Regions from separate parts of the Rhizobium sp. 05N49 genome, predicted to be linked through region 1. Evidence: predicted binding sites of a transcription regulator. Region 1 holds the regulator's gene; the other holds the start of a gene.
What was found. Region 1 encodes LexA, which represses DNA repair genes until DNA is damaged. Its sites were predicted from a motif close to TGTTCNNNNTGTGTTCNG; they were not measured.
Positions count from the first base shown of each region.

Region 2: a site for LexA is predicted at 4,293-4,310, ahead of AC1DF8_RS03235 (putative DNA modification/repair radical SAM protein). Genes of this name have one in related genera too.

Region 1 covers NZ_JBFTME010000006.1:364,345-371,711, reverse strand. Annotated here, with positions in the region: partial or broken gene AC1DF8_RS15415 (citrate/2-methylcitrate synthase) at 1-103, opposite strand, end outside; gene AC1DF8_RS15410 (ComEC/Rec2 family competence protein) at 394-2,820, shown strand; gene lexA (transcriptional repressor LexA) at 2,801-3,526, opposite strand; gene AC1DF8_RS15400 (VOC family protein) at 3,722-4,609, shown strand; gene kdsA (3-deoxy-8-phosphooctulonate synthase) at 4,606-5,454, shown strand; gene AC1DF8_RS15390 (methyl-accepting chemotaxis protein) at 5,468-7,279, opposite strand.
Region 2 covers NZ_JBFTME010000001.1:633,913-641,279, reverse strand. Annotated here, with positions in the region: gene AC1DF8_RS03260 (LysR family transcriptional regulator VtlR) at 1-688, opposite strand, end outside; gene trxB (thioredoxin-disulfide reductase) at 711-1,685, opposite strand; gene AC1DF8_RS03250 (Lrp/AsnC family transcriptional regulator) at 1,915-2,382, shown strand; gene AC1DF8_RS03245 (glycosyltransferase family 4 protein) at 2,512-3,561, opposite strand; gene greA (transcription elongation factor GreA) at 3,590-4,066, opposite strand; gene AC1DF8_RS03235 (putative DNA modification/repair radical SAM protein) at 4,316-5,548, shown strand; gene AC1DF8_RS03230 (UdgX family uracil-DNA binding protein) at 5,548-6,993, shown strand; gene AC1DF8_RS03225 (T6SS phospholipase effector Tle1-like catalytic domain-containing protein) at 7,008-7,367, opposite strand, start outside.

The DNA of each region.
Region 1 (7,367 bases):
AGAGTGCACCGATATCGATGACATCAGGTCCAACCGTGCCTTTTCGCACGGGCAGGTCGACTGATTTTTCACCGATTTTGATTGTAGCGCTTTGATCCGTCATGCTGATCCTCCGGAGTGGCGGTGGCGCCGCAAAAGCGCCATAAGAGTTAAGCGTCCTCAGCGATAGCTATATGATCGGGAAGCTAATGCCAAGTTACCGTGATGCCATTTTGTGCATCGCGGCATCATCTTTTAGGCAGTGCAGCGATGAGCTGAATGCATAGCAGAACACCATGATTTGACTGGTTTTTTCGCTCCTGTGAATTTTCCTCGTATTTCAATCGATTATTGTTTGCGCGTTTTGATCTGAGGTTGCATTCTGACGGTATCCGGGGGCGGGTCCAGGCGATTATGACGGGGTTGGAGACAAGAGAACGGTACGAGCAATCCATTGATGAAAATATGGATTTTGCTGGTGTCGTGCCGCGCGCCGTTGTGCCTCTATCGGCTCGGACGCAGCTTGCGATCCCGTTTCGATGGCAATTGGCAACCGTTGCAAAACAATACGCCGGGTCGTCCGTGCGTATGGCGGCCGAAGAAGCCGGCCACGGTCGCCTCGTTCTCTTCTCGCCGGTCTTCCTTGGTGCGGGTGCTGCAACCTGGTTTCTGGCAGCCTCGAACGTTCCGGCGGTCTCGCTCGGCCTTTGCCTGCTCGTTCTCCTCAGTGCCGTTGTGTTCTGCGGCCACGCCCGGACGAGACTGCGGGCAATACTGCTTGCCCTGCTTCTCTTTGCCGGCGGAATGCTCTCGGCACAGATCGAAACATGGCGGGCAAGGACGCTGATCCTCGATTCAGCCGTGACGACAACGCTGACTGGCCGGGTCGAACGGCGAGAAGGCGATGGTGAAGGGCGCTGGCGTTATATCCTTGACGTCGCCGGCACTGATGCCCCCGAAATCAAGCGTCCTCCCGAGCGCATCTCTGTGCTCGTACGCGGCGCCGCCCGGCCCTTTGAACTCGGCGATATCATAGAGGGCAGGGCCCGTCTGACGCCTCCGGCAGGACCCGCGCTTCCTCACCTCAACGATTTTGCCTTCAGCGCCTATTTTGACGGCATCGGTGCTAACGGCTTCTTCTATGGAGCACCGAAGAAGGTTACAGAACAGCCGGAACAAGCGAGCTCTGTCGGCGAGGCCGCACTGGAGTGGTTCTACCGCCTGCGAAGCGGCATCGGCGATCGGATCCGCTCCACTCTGCCGGGCGACACCGGGGCCTTTGCCGCTTCACTTGTCACCGATGAGAGACGAGCGATCTCGGATGAAACGACGGAGGCACTGCGGCAGTCCGGCCTTGCCCACATCGTGGCGATCTCCGGCCTCAATATGGCACTCTCCGCCGGTATCTTCTTTGTCGGGCTGCGCGTGATTCTCAGCCTGTTCCCCGGTATTGCGCAGGCGTGGCCGACCAAGAAGATCGCGGCTGCCGGTGCACTCGCTGCGGTGACGGCTTACTATCTGATCTCGGGTTTTGCCGTTTCAGCCGAACGCGCCTTCATCATGATGGCGATCATGCTGGTTGCCGTCTTCTTCGATCGGCCGTCGATCAGCCTCAGAAACGTGGCGCTGTCGGCTCTCGTGATCCTCGCGGTCTCACCATCGGAAGTGCTCGGACCGAGCTTCCAGATGTCTTTCGCCGCAACACTTGCCCTGGTCGCCGGATACGACCTCTGGAAAGGGCGGCCGATGCGGGAAAATGCCTTTGCCAAACTTCCGATCATGAAACCTTTCTTCATGGTCGGCGGCTTCTTCGGCGGCATTTTCCTGACGTCTCTCATCGGTGGGTTCTCGACGGCGCTGTTTTCGATCGAACATTTCCACCGGCTGACTGCTTATGGCCTGCCGGCAAATCTCGCGGCCATGCCGGTTATTTCATTCATCGTCATGCCGGCCGGCATGCTGGCGATGCTGCTGATGCCTTTTGGTCTGGATGGCTGGCTATGGCCGGTGGCAGGGTTCGGGCTCGACCTGGTGATCGCCATTGCAAAGGCGGTGGCGGGGTGGGGCGGCAATATAGATGTTGCCCGCTTACCCGGCTGGTACTTTCCGGCAGCCGTCTTCGGCTTCCTGTTGCTGACCTTGCTCAGAACCCGGTTGCGGCATATCGGAACCGTAATAATCACTGTTTCAACGTTCGCTGTTGTGTTGCTTCCATCAGAAGCGATGCCCGACGTCACCATCTCGGAAGACGGCAGCCTGGTCGCTCTAATCGACGGAGAGGCAATGGCTTCAAACCGTGAAAAGCCGCCAGCCTTCATTTTCGAACAATGGCAGAGGGCACTTGCCATCGAAGAGCATCAGAAGCCGGTTATGCTTCAAGCCACCAACACACCCACCGTGTCCGATGGCAAAAGATTGCAGCTGTCAACCGATCAACAGAATGAAGCCAGAGAGACAATGAGGCAGGCACTCGCCATCAGCCCAACGTCACGATTCTCTTGCCAAAAGCGCGCCTGGTGTACCGCCTTGCTGGGCAATGGAAAGAAACTGACTGTCATCGAAAACGCTGCCTATCTGGGGCCGGCCTGCGATACGGCCGATATTGTCGTAACTCCTGTCCGATTGCGCTTCGACCGTTGCCGTTCCGGCGCGCTGCTCTTTACCGCCGAGACGCTGCGCAAGTCAGGTTCTGTCGAGCTTCGCTTCACAGATAGTGGAATCGATGTCGCAACCGCATTCGGCCCATTGCAACGCCCCTGGATGCGCCACCGCGCCTATGACTGGCGCAGCGATACATTCGCAGACGCAAGCCAGTCACCGGTCAGTGATAGCGGCGAATGAGGCCGACGAGCTTTCCCTGAACCTTCACTCGATCCGGTGGGAAAATTCGGGTCTCATAGGCAGGGTTTGCAGCCTCGAGCGCAATCGATGCACCCTTGCGCCGGAAGCGCTTGAGTGTTGCTTCCTCGTCGTCGACGAGGGCAACGACGATATCACCCGGGTTGGCGGTGCTGCCATTTCGGATGATGACGGTGTCGCCATCGAAGATGCCGGCTTCGATCATCGAGTCGCCGCGAACTTCGAGCGCATAATGTTCGCCGGAGCCGAGCATATCGGCAGGAACGGTGATGTCATGCGTATTGTTCTGGATTGCCGAGATTGGCACACCGGCAGCGATGCGGCCCATGACCGGGACGGAGACCGAGTTGCCGTTATCGGCAGCGGGCGCTGGCTTTGCCGGAGCCGGCGCTGCAACGGGCTGCGGCTTGCCGAGGCTGCCTTCGATGACGCTCGGTGAAAAGCCGCGACGTGGCTGCAGGCTGGGGCTGTAGGCCTCCGGCAGTTTGATGACTTCGAGCGCGCGTGCCCGGTTCGGAAGCCGGCGAATGAAGCCGCGCTCCTCAAGCGCCGTGATCAGCCGGTGAATACCGGATTTCGAGGCCAGATCCAGCGCATCCTTCATCTCGTCGAAAGACGGAGGAACGCCCGACTCCTTCATCCTTTCGTGAATGAAAAGAAGGAGTTCCTGTTGTTTGCGCGTAAGCATGGCGTGCACCCCAGTCTTGAAACAAATCCAGAACGGACACTATATGTTCCATATGTGTTCCGCAAGTAGCTAAATTTTCGTAAAACTTCTGTCCATTCTGGTGAGAATTTTATTTTTCTCGCGCCCGGGCCTTCCCGGCCTTGTCTCGCAACACCTGCTGAAGCACATCTCCTTGTGACTGTTGGAGGGGACCTAATGAGCCAAGATACGCTTGCAATCGATCATCTCGTTTTGCCGGTTACCGATATCGACCTTGCCCGCGAAAGACTGGGCAAGCTTGGTTTCACTGTGGCGCCGGATGCCCGTCATCCTTTTGGGACCGAAAATGCCTGCGTTTTCTTTGCCGACAAATCCTATCTGGAGCCCCTGGGTGTCGCGAGCGTCGAAGAGAGCGAGGAGACAGCACACGATGGCAATGTGTTCACCGCCCGCAATCAGGCTTTTCGCTTCCGCTGCGGCAGCGAAGGACTGTCCGCGATTGCCTTTGCGACGGCAGATGCAAAGCACGAACATGCTCGATTCGTGAAGGACAGTATGAGTGCCGGTTCTGTGCTGCAGTTCGAGCGCCCTGTTAAAATGCCGGATGGCACGGAGAATATTGCCGGCTTCCGGCTCGCCTTCGCTGGCGACCTGCGGGCACCGGATTTCTTTCTCTTCGCAGTCGAACGCGTCAATCCGCTTCCTGCCAACCGGACCGCGCTTGAGACCCATGCCAATGGTGTCACAGGCATTGCCGAGATCGCGCTCGCGGCCCCCGAGCCGACAGCCTTCGGTGAGTTCGTTCGCTCCGTGGCAAAAGGCGCATCTACTGAGCTCACGAGTTTCGGGCTGGACGTGCCCACCGGAAACGCAAAGATCAGCCTGATGACCCCGGAAGGGCTGGAGGCTTATTTCGATCTTGCCACGTCGGATACCGATCGTGGTCTGCGCGGTCGGGCGATCCGCTTTGCTGTCGGCGATCTGGCCGTGACAGAAGCGCATTTGGCTGCTAACGGGGTGACCTATACACGCAAGGGTAACCGTATTCTGGTGAAGCCTGCGCCCGGCCAGGGCGTACTCTTCGCCTTTGAGGAAACATCATGAGCTCTACTACCAACTCCGTGGTGACGGTCGGCGAAGGCGCCGGTAAGGTCACCTTCTCCAATGCTTCACGCCTGTCGCTGATTGCTGGCGCTTGCGAAATGGAAAGCCGCGATCATGCGTTCATGGTTGCCGGCACATTGAAGGAACTCTGCGCCAAGCTTGGCATCGGGCTCGTCTACAAGACCTCCTTCGATAAGGCGAACCGGTCTTCCTTGTCGAGCAAACGCGGTGTCGGCCTTGAAAAGGGGCTGGAAGTTTTCGCCGATCTCAAGAAAGAACTCGGCATTCCGGTTCTGACCGACATCCACAACGAAGAACAATGCGCCGAAGTGGGTAAGGTCGTCGATATCCTGCAGATACCAGCCTTTCTGTCTCGCCAGACGGATCTCCTGGTCGCGGCTGCCAAGACCGGCCGCGTCATCAACGTCAAGAAGGGCCAGTTCCTGGCGCCTTGGGACATGAAGAACGTGCTCGGCAAGCTGAACCAGAGCGGCAATCCGAACATTCTGCTCTGCGAGCGCGGTGCGTCCTTCGGTTACAATACGCTGGTCTCCGACATGCGTTCACTGCCGATCATGGCGGCAACGGGCGCCCCCGTCATTTTCGACGCCACGCATTCAGTCCAGCAGCCTGGCGGGCAGGGGGAAACCTCCGGAGGTGAGCGGCAGTTCGTGGAGACGCTGGCCCGTGCAGCCGTGGCAGTCGGCGTTGCCGGTGTCTTTATCGAGACCCATCAGGATCCTGATAACGCCCCCTGCGACGGGCCGAACATGGTCTACCTCAAGGACATGCCGCGACTTCTCGAGAAGCTTCTCGCCTTCGACGCGATCGCCAAGGCCGCCTGAACAGCGGGCGGCATCAGGCTGCCGCGCGGGACGGGCGCTTTTCCTCCAGTGCGAAGCGGGAGAGCATGCGCCCGAGCTGGGACGCCTCGGTGCCGAGCTCCTGGCATGCGGCGTTCGTTTCCTCGACCATGGATGCATTCTGCTGGGTCACCTGATCCATCCGGTTGACGGCAGCGTTGACCTCGACGAGCGCGACCGACTGTTCCGAAGACGAGCGCACGATCGCTTCGATCAGCGCCGTCACCTGCAGCACCTGGCGGTCGATATCGCCGAGTGCCTCGCCGGTACGGTTGACAAGTGCAACACCCGCGGAAACCTGTCGCGACGACGTCTCGACGAGAAGCTTGATCTCCTTGGCGAGATTGGCGGAGCGTCCGGCGAGCTCGCGGACTTCCTGAGCGACGACGGCAAAGCCTTTCCCCGCGTCTCCGGCGCGTGCTGCCTCGACACCCGCGTTGAGCGCCAGAAGATTGGTCTGAAAGGCGATCTCATCGATGGCGTTGATAATATCGCCGATCCTGACCGCTGAGTCCTCGATCTTCTCCATGGCAGTCACTGCTTCACGAACAATCTCGGCGGAATGCGCCGCGCTCTCCTTCGTGGCTGACATCATCGCATTGGCTTCATGGGCCCGCTCCGAGGAGTTTTTCACCGTGACCGTGATCTGATCCAGTGCCGAAGCCGCCTGTTCGAGGGAAGCTGCCTGGCTCTCGGTGCGCTGTGCCAGATCATTGGTGCTGAGCGCGATTTCGCGCGAACTGTCGCCGACCGTATTCGTGGCGGCATAAATGTCTTTCATGGCATCGGAAAGAATGATGATGCTGGTGTTGAAGGTCTCGCGAAGCTTCTCGTAAGTATTGGCGAACTGCTCGTCGAGACGCACGGTCAGGTCGCCGCGTGAGAGACGTTCCAGGCCTGCGCTCAGGCTTTCGATAACGCGCTGGCGCGTGGCATTCTCCACGCTCTTCGATGCGTCCAGTTCGGCATCGCGGCGCATCTGTACCTGCCGTTCCTCGTCCTGCAGCGCGCGTATAGCGTTGCGTTCTTCTGCCGATTCGCGAAAGACCGTGACCGCGCGCGCCATTTCTCCGATTTCGTCGGATCGTCTGACATAGGGAACTTCGCGGGAATAGTCGCCGCTCGCAAGCACCGCCATATAATCGCGCATCGCCGATAGCGGCACGATTGCGCGCCGGCGGAACATGTAGAGCCCGACGACGATAATCACGAAGGAAAGCGCGGCGGCCGATAGCGTAACGGCGGAGAGCAGTTCCGTTTGATCCGCTGCCTGCTTTTCGGCGTCCATCTGGAAGGCGTTGGCCATCGCCACGAGTTCGTTTACGGCCGTTTCGTGAACATGAAAATTCGTAGCAAGCTTGGGGAGCGCCGATTCGATGGCGGCCTTGTCGCCCTTCAGGATTGCGGGTATCGCCTCCTCGTTCATGACCTGCCAGAACGCGTCACCCTTGACGAGAACGTTGTCGAGAAGCTTGCGCTTGAGATCGGCGCTGAGCGGCGTTTCGGACCAATATTTGCGGCGGTCTTCATAAGCCGACTTCAGAACCGTTTGGATGCGTTCGATATTGGCCTTTGCCGAGGCTGGCTGCTCGACGGCTTCGAGCGCGAGCATGTAGGGTTCGATGACATAGAGCGGCGGCGGGAGAATATCGGCGACAAGATCCTTGCCGTAGATGATCTGCTTATACATCAGCCCGTTCACACGAAGCATGTTGAGTGCGTAGTTCTGCAAGCCGATGGAGGTCACCAGTCCGAGGATGACAACGGCACCGAAAATGGCAAGGCTGCGTGCAATATTGAGTTTCATCTGTGCCCCATGTGAAATGCCGCCAAGAGAGTCGATAAAATCGCGTTCTGGTTGTTTTTGGCGCGAGGCTGCAGCTTTTCATCCCTGC
Region 2 (7,367 bases), on a different contig from region 1:
TGGAAGTCTGGCTGTTGATCTGCAGATGCGGAATGCGCTTGTTGTCCGACGAGCGGCCGGCGATTTCCAGCCAGTTGACGTCGAGCAGGTAATTTGGCGCCGGCTCGCCGAACGTGATGATGCGGTGGTTGTCGAGATCTTCGATCGTCTGCGGCTCGCCGTGACGATTGATGTAGGAGGGGGCGGCGTAGACGTGCATATGCACGGTGAAAAGCTTGCGCTGGATCAGGTCCGATTGCTGCGGCTGGCGAAGGCGGATGGCGCAATCGGCATGGCGCATGTTCACGTCCACTTCCTCGTTGTCGAGGATGAGCTGGATCTGGACGTCGGGATAGAGCTGCAGGAATTCCTGGATCTTGTCGGTCAGCCAGCCCTGGCCGAGGCCGACTGTCGTCGTGACGCGCAGCTTGCCGGACGGCGTTTCCGTCGTCTCGGTCAGCTGCATCTTGACGGTTTCGAGCTTGAGCAGCACGTCGTGGGCGGTGCGGTAAAGCAGCTCGCCCTGTTCTGTGAGGATCAGGCCGCGCGCGTGGCGGTGGAACAGCTTGGTGCCTACGTCCTGCTCGAGCGCACTTACTTGACGGCTGATGGCCGACTGGGACAGATGCAGCTTGTCGGCCGCATGCGTAAACGATCCGGCTTCGGCAGCTGCGTGGAAAATACGCAGCTTGTCCCAGTCCAATGGCATTCCCCCACCCCTCATGCCACTATTACTCCGCTGCTACGGCAACGGGCATATGGCCCGTCAGATAACGTTCTGCCTCGAGGGCGGCCATGCATCCCAAGCCTGCGGCGGTGATTGCCTGGCGGAAGGTGTCGTCCGTCACGTCGCCTGCGGCATAGACTCCCTCCAGGCTGGTCGCAGTCGAATCCGGTGCGGTCCAGAGGTAGCCATTGTCCTTGAGCTTCAGCTTGCCCTTGAACAATTCGGTTGCCGGCGCGTGGCCGATCGCAACGAAGACACCGTCAACGGCGACATCGGTAATAGTGCCGGTGCGGGTATCGCGCAGGCGAGCACCGGAAACGGACGGCGGCATGGGGGGCTTTGCCGGCGTGCCCGTGATCTCGGCGACCTCGGTATTCCAGAGAACCTTGACGTTCTCCTTGGAGAAGAGACGCTCCTGCAGGATTTTTTCTGCGCGGAAGCTGTCGCGGCGGTGCACGACAGTGACCGACTTCGCGATGTTCGAGAGATAAAGTGCCTCTTCGACGGCGCTGTTGCCGCCACCGACCACGATCACATCCTTATTGCGATAGAAGAAGCCGTCGCAGGTGGCGCAGGCAGACACGCCGAAGCCCTGGAAATGCTGCTCGCTCTCGATGCCGAGCCACTTGGCCTTGGCGCCGGTCGCGATAACAAGCGTGTCAGCAGTCCAGACCTGGCCGCTATCGGTGCGGGCAACGAAGGGGCGCTGGTTGAGGTCGACTTCGGTCACGAGGTCGTTGACGATTTCGGCGCCGACATGCTGAGCCTGCTGCAGCATCTGGTCCATCAGCCAGGGACCCTGGATGGGATCTGCAAAGCCCGGATAGTTCTCGACATCCGTGGTGATCATGAGCTGGCCGCCCTGTTCCAGACCGGCGATCAAAACCGGTTTCAGCATGGCGCGCGCGGCATAGACCGCTGCCGTATAACCGGCAGGTCCGGAACCGATAATGAGCACCTTGGTATGGCGGGCAGACATGGAATTTCCTTTCGCTAGCAGGATGCGGCGGCTAAGAGGCGAATAAGGCCGTTTCGCGATCCCTGCGCCATTTATGAACGACCAATGCTTTTATTCAAGGGCAGCCTTGCATTACCAACAAGGCAAATGCAGGCGCCGTGCAAGATTCCGTCATCGGACTGAAACTTTCTTGCGTATTCCGTTGCTTTATATAGAAGCTGCCCACGGGGAATTAAAGAAAGGCCTGAGCGTGGTTCGCGCTGAACTTGACGTTATCGACATAAAGATATTGCGGGAACTGCAGGCCGACGGCCGCATGACCAATGTGGAACTTGCCGACAGGGTGGGAATTTCAGCGCCGCCCTGCCTGCGTCGGGTGCGCAAACTCGAAGAAGCGGGCGTCATCGAAGGCTATCACGCGATGTTGAATAGCCCGAGGCTCGGGCTCGATCTCGTCGCGTTCTGCATGGTCGGCCTCAAGCACCAGTCCGAAGCCAATCTGAAGGCCTTTGCTGCAGCCACCGCCGAATGGCCGCTGGTGCGCCAGGCCTGGATGGTTTCCGGTGACAGCGATTTCCTGCTGCATTGCGTGGCTCAAAACCTCACCCGTTTCCAGGATTTCGTCATCGAAGTGCTGACGGCGAACGAGCATGTCGATACTGTTCGCACCATGCTGACGATCCGACAGGTGAAGAAGCTCGGGCTCGTCGAGCTGTAGTCCAAAGCGCGTCGCGATCTTTCAGTTTCGCTTGCCACGCTTCAGGCTCTTGTTTTCACGTGTCGTTTCTATTTGCGGTCGACATCTCCGTCTCGCCGCCTTCCTGATATGTCCGTCACCTGGCTCGGCCTAAGCGCCGAGAAGCTGCCGGTAAATCCGGTTGATGGCCGTTGCTTCCTTTTCCAGCGCGAAGTTTTCACGCACATGCCGGAGTGCTGTTTCGCCTTGAGCTGAAGTCAGCGCAGGATCGGCAAGATAGGTGGCGATGGCCGCCGACAGTGCGTCGCCGTCGCCGGGCGGTACGATGACGCCGTTTTCGCCCGGTACGACCATTTCGGCGTAAGCGCCGGCGTCGGATGCCACGACCGGCGTCTTCGAAGCCATGGCCTCCAGTGGCGTCAGCCCGAAACCTTCGTTGCGGGATGGGGCGACATAGAGGCTCAGGCGGCGATACCAGACCTTGATATCAGGCACTTCGCCGATGAAGACGATGCGGTCGGTCAGACCGGCTGCGGCGATATCGGCCTTCAGCTTGTCGGCAAACGCCGTGTGCTCCGGCGTTACGCGGCCAGAAATGACGGCCGTCCAGTCCGGATGCTGCGGCAGCAGCGCAATCATCGCCTGGACGAAAAGATCGGTGCCCTTCTGATGGCGCACGCGGCCGAAACAGCCGACGAGATAGCGACCCGGCAGGCCGGCGGCGGCGATCGTATCGTCAGCCCCCTCGGGTGGATGGAAAAGCGTCAGATCGACGCCATGCTGGATGATCACATGCGGCACCTTGAGGAAGGAGCCGGAGCGGCTGCTGGTGGCGATGACGGCATCCATCCGGCGGATCAGCCAGCGGGTATAGGAGGTGTGGCGGCGCTGGGCGGCGGAGGTGAAGACGAGCTTCATCGGCATGCGCAGGACGTGGCGCATGAGGATGCCGACGGCCATTTCGTTGTTGCGGCGCGCATGCCAGACGCGCTGCCGGTGCCCGGCAGGCGGGCGCCAGAGGCCGGCAAGTTGCGGCCATTTCAACCGCGGAAGTTCCGGCGGAAGACCAGGGCCGAGAGCGGCGATCTTGATCCCCAACCGGATCTGGCAGGGGATGAGCTGAACGATCGTGGACGTGACGCCGGAGAGCCGGCGTTTCAGGTTGGGCGCGATGATCTCGACGTCACTGATGTCCGGCACTGGCTGCTCGTGCGAAAGGCGAGGGCGATCAGCCCCAGGAAACGGAAAGGATTTCGTAGGCCTTCGAGCCGCCCGGCGCATTGACTTCAATGGAGTCGCCGACTTCCTTGCCGATCAGCGCGCGGGCGATCGGGGAGGAGATGGAGATGCGACCCTGCTTCACATCGGCTTCCTGATCGCCGACGATCTGGTAGGTCTTTTCTTCCTCGGTATCCTCGTCGACGAGCTTCACCCTGGCGCCGAACTTGATCTTGTCGCCCGACATCTTGGAGAGGTCGATGACTTCGGCGCGCGCCGTCAGGTCTTCGAGCTCGGTGATGCGGCCTTCATTATGGCTCTGTGCTTCCTTGGCCGCATGGTACTCGGCATTTTCCGAAAGGTCGCCATGGGCGCGCGCTTCCGCAATTGCCTCGATGATTCGCGGGCGCTCCTCCTGCTGACGCCAGCGCAGTTCTTCCTGCAGCTTGACGAAACCACCCTGTGTCATCGGTACCTTATCAACCATTTTTTCGTCCTTCTCTCCCCGCATCCGCAGTTCGCGCAGACACAAAAGAAAACAGGTCCCGAAGGGGACTTCGGAACCGTGTTACAAACCTAGTTCATTGCTTATAGCAGATCGGCACGCGCAATTTCCATAAAATTCGTATCGCCGCTTTTTATCATCAGCAGAAGTGCCTGCTTTTGAAGGGAACTTGCAGGGAGGCTCATTTCTTCGTCTTGATTTTGCCGTCGTGAACATTTAGTGAACAAGATGATGAAGAAATCGCTTAGAGAACGATTGGCGATCCTCTCCGACGCCGCCAAATATGATGCATCCTGCGCCTCCAGCGGCACGGTCAAACGGGATTCGACTGCCTCCGGCGGGCTCGGCTCAACCGAAGGCGCCGGCATCTGCCATGCCTATGCGCCGGATGGGCGCTGCATTTCGTTGCTCAAAATCCTGCTCACCAATTTCTGCATCTACGATTGCGCCTATTGCATCAACCGCTCGTCCAGCAATGTCGAGCGCGCCCGTTTCACGCCGGAAGAGGTCGTCTGGCTGACGCTGGAATTCTATCGGCGCAACTATATCGAAGGCCTGTTCCTCTCCTCGGGCATCATCCGCTCTTCCGACCATACGATGGAGGAGATGGTACGCATCGTGCGCGAACTGCGCGTCACGCATCATTTTCGCGGCTACATCCACCTGAAATCCATTCCGGAGGCATCTCCACATCTGATCGAGGAGGCGGGGCTCTATGCCGATCGTCTGTCGCTCAATATCGAGCTGCCGACCGATAGCGGCATCAGCCGTTTTGCGCCGGAGAAGAAGCCCGCCAGCATCCGCCGCTCGATGGGCGATCTCAGGCTGAAGATCGAGGCGGCGGAAGAGCCGACGCTGCAGACCAAGCGGCGCAAGCGCTTCGTGCCGGCCGGGCAGAGTACCCAGATGATCGTCGGCGCTGACGGCGCCAATGATGCGACGATCCTGTCGACCAGCGGTCAGCTTTACAGCAGCTATGGTCTCAAACGTGTCTATTATTCCGCCTTCAGCCCGATCCCCGACAGTTCGAAGAACCTGCCGCTCATCAAGCCGCCGCTGATGCGAGAGCACCGGCTCTATCAGGCGGATTGGCTCTATCGCTTCTATGGTTTCGGCATCGACGAGATCACCTCGTCACAGCAGGGCGGCATGCTTGATCTCAATCTCGATCCCAAACTTGCCTGGGCGCTCGGCCATCGCGAGGACTTCCCTGTCGATATCAATCGCGCCGATCGCGAGAAGCTCCTGCGCGTTCCGGGGCTCGGTACCAAAACGGTGAAGGCGATCCTGACGGAGAGGCGGCAGCGCCGGTTGCGGCTCGAGGATCTGCCCCGGCTTGGTGTCTCCCTTCGCAAGGTGCAGGCCTTCATCACTGCCGAGGGCTGGACGCCGCGTCGCCTGGCCGATCGACCGGACCTGCGCGCCATGTTCGAACCGCAACCCGAACAATTGTCGCTGCTATGATGCGCCGTGTCGTTCTGGAGGGCAGGGGGAATTTCGAGGAGTGGCGCAAGGCGGCTCGCGCCTTTGCCGCAGCCGGAATTCTGCCTGATGAAATCGACTGGCATGAAAGAAGCAGCGAACCGGGTTTTGCTTTCCAGCGTGATGCCTTGCCGCCAGATCCTCCCGTCGATGCCAGGACGATGAGCGTACCGCCGGCCTTCATGGCTTTGGCCGAGGCAGTGATCTGCCACAGCGATGCCAGGCGCTTCTCACTGCTTTACAGCCTGCTCTGGCGAACGCAGGAAAACCGGAACCTGCTGGAGCTGGCATCCGATGAAGAGGTGTCGCGCGCCCGGCTGATGCAGAAGAGCGTGCATCGCGACGCTCACAAGATGACGGCCTTCGTCCGCTTCAAGGAGGTGGCGGCCCCTGCCGGCGGGCGGCGTAAATTCATCGCCTGGTTCGAGCCCGATCACTACATCGTCGCGCGCAAGGCTCCGTTCTTCCAGCGCCGCTTCACCGACATGGACTGGCTGATCGCGACGCCAAAGGGATCGGCCGCCTGGGATGGCGAGCGGCTGACGACGAGCGATGCGCCTTGCGAAAAGCCTGATATCACTGACGCGACCGACGATCTGTGGCGCACCTACTATGCCAGCATCTTCAATCCGGCGCGGCTGAAGGTGAAGGCCATGCAGGCGGAGATGCCGAAAAAATACTGGAAGAACCTGCCGGAGGCCGATCTCATTCCCGGCCTGATTGCCGATGCGGAAGCAAAGGTACTCGCCATGGCCGAGCGCGAGGCGACGATGCCGCTCCCCTATCACAACCGAATTCAGGAAGCGGCGGCTCGTCTGCCGATGCCGGAGACGGCGCCGGCGGGGACGCTGGAGGCGTTGCGCGAGGAAGCTGCGGTCTGCAATCGCTGCGCGCTGCATGCCAGGGCGACGCAGACCGTCTTCGGCGAAGGACCTGCCGATGCAGACATCATGTTCGTCGGCGAGCAGCCGGGCGATCAGGAGGATCTTGCCGGCCGACCCTTCGTCGGACCGGCCGGCAAGGTCTTCGACGAGGCCATTGCGCAGGCCGGTATCGATCGGTCACGGCTTTACGTCACCAATGCCGTCAAGCATTTCAAATATGAGCCGCGTGGCAAGCGGCGGATCCATCAGAAGCCCAATCTTGGCGAGGTGCAGCATTGCCGCTGGTGGCTGAAGCTGGAACTCGATCTCGTCAAGCCGAAGCTGATCGTGGCGATGGGCGCAACCGCCTTTTACTCGCTGACCGGCGACAAGCAGAAACTGGAAGACGTGCGCGGTCGGTCGATTGCGATGGAGGAAGGACGGCTGCTTTTCGTGACGGTGCATCCTTCCTACTTGTTGCGGCTTCCGGACGAGGACAGGAAGGCGCACGAGCTTGCCCGTTTCCGGCAAGACATGAATCAGATCAAGGCTCTGGCTCACTGAGCGTAGAATTCGATTCAGGGAACGAAGACCGGATCCTTCGGCAGGTTGAGCGGATTGTATCCGGTCACCATGCGCACTCTCACGGATTCATGCAGGTTTGCGCGATCGGGGATGAATCGCCGGTCCTCGAGGGGCAGATAAATGCCTCCTCTGTTGCCATGTTTGCGCCAGGAGTTTTCAGGGACTCGCCGAGGAATATATTCGAGCAGTTTCCAGCCCGCACTCATCGAGTCGTGCAGCGGTGCGGCGGCGTTGAGTTCGACATAGCTGTTGTCGCTCCTGCCAAGGACGATATTGTTGACCGTGCGCGAAACGTAAAGCAGGCCCGCAGGCCCGGTTTCCCGGATCATCCACTCGAGCGGTATCTTGATCTG